DNA from 2 places in the Tateyamaria sp. LSS28 genome. Region 1 is predicted to be linked to the other one. Evidence: riboswitches for the same ligand, from Rfam matches in the RefSeq annotation. Region 1 holds a riboswitch; the other holds the start of a gene.
The links. A riboswitch is a leader RNA that binds a small molecule or an ion and turns the genes downstream of it on or off. The one in region 1 is predicted to bind glycine.

Region 1 (2,397 bases):
GTCAACAAGGGTCCAGATCGGCGTTAACCCCTCAGATTCCGTGTAGTCGATCAGGTCGAGCGCATCGTTGGAATATGTCAGGCTTTCGACCCATTTTTGAATGCCCTCATGGTCAAATTGTGTCATCGAAGGACCCGTCGACACCACAGTCGCATTTCCACCTACGATGAAGTTTTGGAAATGAGACCCGTCGTAGAAGTGTTGTGCGGATTGCGACAGCGATGTCGTCGTTTTACCCGATGCAAAGACGCCGTAGCTGCCCGTGATCCCTGCCGTCAGCGACTGCGTTGACGACGAGTATTTGGAGAATGTCGACGCGGAGATGAGGATCGATCCACCGAACACGCCACCCGTCAAGAAGTGCGAACCAAACGTCTGGATCACTTCGTCTGCCGTCAACGGGTTTGTGCCTGTGCCGTTAATCGCCTCTTTGACAGTTGGAATGAGATAGGGGCGCAGGTCAGTTAACGGCTGCATCTGCAGCGCGATCATCTGGTACATTGCGTAGTACTGGGTGAACGAAAAGCTGGAACTGTCCATCCGTTGAGCGTTGTATGTGCTGGTGATGGATCCTGCGAAACCGTTGTATTCGCCGGAAGCGTTGATGGAGACCGACAGCTTTTGCGAAAGCTCCTGTGCCGATGTACCTGCGAACACGCGCGCGTTTGAAGTGTGATTGAAGTTCGGGTTGGTGAACTTGGGCAATTTGTAGGTTACACCGGCCTGAGCGTAGGTTGTCATGTCCTTTTCAGGCAATTCGGTGAAATCAAACAGCGCTGCCTTCAGCGCGTTCTGGCTGGCATACGCGCCCTTCACCACGTCGTAGCCTTTGTACATGGCGTTCCAGCCGGGGGGATGGATTGCATCTGCTGGAATTGCTTTGGAAGTCATTGATTTGTCCCTGAGTTCAATCATACCGGGTGACCCTAGGGCGTCTTTGACATTGGAGAAACTCATTTTTTGAATTTCACCGCGGGCGTACTTTGGCGATGTAGAACAAGGACAGGGCAGCGCCGCCGTGAACTGGCGCGGTACATCATGGTGCGCGCGCGACTGCTGCCGTCAGCACGCCGTACCTGGTCCTGCTTTTTGCCCATTTTCAGCTTGGCCTTTCCGGATGGCCGGGGTTTCTGACATGCGAGGTCCTGGCGTGTCGCTCGCCAAAAATGAGAGGCAATGTGGCGGTCACGGTGCGCCTGTAGTTCCGTGACATACCGTGATCGCGATTTCCTTTGCGCGACTCAATCGGATTTCCTATACGCGCCTCAGTCGCAGAGGCCGACATGGGAGAGCGCAGCGCAGGCTGCCGCCGAAGGAGCAACGCCCCGGAAACTCTCAGGCACCACGAACCGTGCCGGCCGCGCCCCCGTTCAGGGGCACATGTGACGATCTGGAGAGTGGTCGGACGTCACGCGCCCGGCCCACCGAAGGAGAAAGCGGCCCTGTTGGTCCGTGAAGCTCTCAGGTCTCGCGACAGATGGGGACGCTTGCCCGGCACGGTGCCGGATGCGTCCATATCTGCGTGCACTGGGAGGACCCCCATGACCCGTATTGCCGTGATCGGCGCCGGTATCACCGGTATTACGACCGCCTATGCCTTGGCCCGCCGCGGCTATGACGTCAGCGTGTTTGACCGCAACCGCTATGCCGCGATGGAGACATCCTTTGCCAATGGCGGTCAGCTTTCGGCCAGCAATGCCGAGGTCTGGACCCGCTGGGGCACCATCTTCAAGGGGTTGAAATGGATGCTGAAATCCGATGCGCCCTTGCTCGTGAACCCGGCGCCCAGTTGGCACAAGCTGTCCTGGATGGCGGAATTCATGGGCAACATTCCCGATTACGAGCGCAACACGGTTGAGACGGCGCGCCTGGCCATTGCCGCGCGGGAACATCTGCTGGAGTTTGCCCGCGAAGTGGGCGCCGATTTCGACATGGAACGGCGCGGCATTCTGCATGTGTACCGTCAGCAGTCCGAGTTCGATCATGCCCGCCGGGTAAATACGCTGCTGGAAAAGGCGGGGTTGGAACGACGCGAGGTGTCGGCGGACGAGGTACAGCGCTTGGAACCTACGCTGAAGGCCGACACGATTGGCGGTTTTTATACCGAGAGCGATTTTACCGGCGACATTCACCGCTATACCCGTGCGCTGAGCGACCGGTGTGAGCAGATGGGCGCGTCCTTTCACTACAAGTGCAAGGTGACGGACATCACGCATACCGGTGCGGGCGTTCGCCTGACCTGGGATTATGCGGGGACAACAGAGACGCAGCAATTTGAAGGCATCGTGGTCTGTGCGGGCGTTGGCAGCCGTGCCATTGCGGCACAACTGGGCGATCGTGTGAACATCTACCCGGTCAAAGGATACTCCATCACAGTCAATCTGGACGATGCAGAGA
Region 2 (2,397 bases), on a different contig from region 1:
ACCTGACGCAATGCTCGTAATTTAGAAACGGGCCACAATCAGTTTTGCGGCCCGCCCATTCAGACCGCCTGCCAACCCTCACTGCGAACAGGTTGAAGCCATTCAACCTCATGTTGCCTAGCCTAGAAGAAACTTATGTCTGGCAACGAGCGATCACTGCAATATGTCGAAGCGCTTGCAGATCAGGTTTCTTGGCGTCCTGTATGTTCGAAAGCCCATCGCTTCGTAGTATGCCAACCCTTCCGGATTATTCGCGCCAATGCTTGCGTCGATATGAGCCAACCCTGCATCTTGCGCAGCCCTACATGTGACATTGAATAATGCGCGACCAACGCCACGCCGTGCTGCGGAGGGTCGTATGTGCGTGCCAACAATGCCCCACCCCGGTTCTACACCCCATTGGTTGCCCGCACGGGCAGTTTTGAGTGACTGGAATCCAAGTATGATCCCATCGTCCTCGGCCACGGAGCAACGAATCTTATCGACGCTTTCAATGTAGTATTGCCGTACGAATTCCTCATCGTCAGGACTCAAACGTTTGCCAGCGGCCGTCAGCTCGCGAAGAAATGTGCTCATCTGCTCAATATCTTCAACTGTGCCATCCCTGATCATCATCGCCACTCTCCATTGCGTTTTGGCGATCATGCACATCAGTCACATGCGACCTCAAGGACCCGCAAGCGAGCAAAAGGTGGGGTGGCACAAAACAGCAAAAGGTCGTTTGGCCGATACAAGCGCCGACCATCAGCTGGTATCAACTTTCTGCTTGCCACTTCGGGCAAGTTTCCGATACGAAACTCTCACAGCTTGATGTTGGGAGAACCAGCTTACTGGTGCCGAAGGAGCAACTGCCTCGGAAACTCTCAGGCCAAAGGACCAATGTCAGGCCAAACTACTCTGGAGAGTGATGCCATTGGCATCCGCCGAAGGGATAATGATCTCAGGCACCCGGGACAGAGGAGGCACCGACGCGCAAGAGATGTCTTGCGCATGACTTGGTGCCGCATGATTTGACGCAAATCTTGTCGGCTTGAAAAAGGTGATGAGGCATGTCCGATCTAAAGCAGACCCCGCTTCACGCGTTGCACGTTGCCCTTGGGGCCAAGATGGTACCCTTTGCGGGGTATGACATGCCGGTGCAATACGAACTGGGGGTCATGAAAGAGCACCTCCATGCGCGGGCGAAGGCCGGTCTTTTTGACGTCAGCCATATGGGGCAGATCATTGTGCGCGGGACGACTTATGACGCGGCTGCACGTGGTCTGGAATCGCTGATTCCAGTCGATGTGTTGGGCTTGGGCAAGAACCGCCAACGTTATGGCTTTTTCACGAATGCGGATGGCGGCATCGAAGACGATCTGATGCTGGCGAACCGCGGGGATCATGTGTTCGTTGTGGTGAATGCTGCCTGCAAGGACGCCGATATTGCGCATATGAAAGCCGCGCTTGAACCGGATGTGACGGTGACTGAGATCACCGACCGTGCCTTGCTGGCTTTGCAGGGGCCTGCCGCTGAAGGTGTGCTGGCCGCGCTCGATCCGCGTGCAGCAGAGATGCGCTTTATGGATGTGGCTACGCTGGATCTGAACGGGGTTGAGGTCTGGGTTTCCCGGTCCGGCTACACGGGCGAAGACGGGTACGAGATTTCGGCACCCATGGATGTCGCGGAAGACATTGCAAAGGCCTTGCTGGACCATTCTGACGTTGAAGCCATCGGCCTGGGCGCGCGCGATTCCCTGCGGTTGGAGGCGGGGCTGTGCCTATATGGGCACGACATTGACGCCGCAACAACGCCTGTTGAGGGCGGTCTGACATGGGCGATCCAGAAGGTGCGGCGCGCGGGCGGAGACCGGGAAGGTGGCTTCCCGGGCGCGGAGAAAATCCTGGCCGAGATGGATAGCGGCGCTGCGTGCAAGCGCGTGGGGTTGCTGCCTGCCGGTCGCGCGCCCATGCGCGAGGGCGTGGTGCTGTTTGTAACCGAGGATGCAACGGATTCAATTGGTACCATCACCTCGGGTGGGTTTGGCCCCACGGTCGGGGGACCCGTTGCTATGGGTTATGTCACCACTGAATACGCCGCGTTGGGCACCACGATTTTCGGCGAATTGCGTGGAAAACGCCAACCACTCACGGTCGCAAAAATGCCGTTCACGTCAGCCAATTTCAAACGATAGTAGAGAGGAAACCCTATGAAATTCACCGAAGAACACGAATGGCTGCGCGCCGATGGGGATGCGTATGTCGTGGGTATTACCGAGCACGCGACAACGCAGTTGGGCGATCTGGTCTTTGTCGAATTGCCCGAGGTTGGCGCGACCGTGAGCAAGGACGACGAAATTGTGGTCATCGAAAGCGTGAAGGCGGCGTCCGACATCATGGCCCCGGTCGATGGAGAGA

Region 2: another riboswitch for glycine. It lies ahead of gcvT (glycine cleavage system aminomethyltransferase GcvT); the one in region 1 lies ahead of AC53L6_RS08465 (D-amino acid dehydrogenase).

The regions. Positions count from the first base shown of each region.
Region 1 is NZ_JCAPFI010000002.1:795,886-798,282, forward strand. Features, by position in the region: gene AC53L6_RS08460 (MAC/perforin domain-containing protein) at 1-891, opposite strand, end outside; glycine riboswitch at 1,275-1,362, shown strand; glycine riboswitch at 1,381-1,487, shown strand; gene AC53L6_RS08465 (D-amino acid dehydrogenase) at 1,542-2,397, shown strand, end outside.
Region 2 is NZ_JCAPFI010000007.1:163,482-165,878, reverse strand. Features, by position in the region: gene AC53L6_RS20545 (GNAT family N-acetyltransferase) at 154-645, opposite strand; glycine riboswitch at 805-889, shown strand; gene gcvT (glycine cleavage system aminomethyltransferase GcvT) at 1,050-2,174, shown strand; gene gcvH (glycine cleavage system protein GcvH) at 2,190-2,397, shown strand, end outside.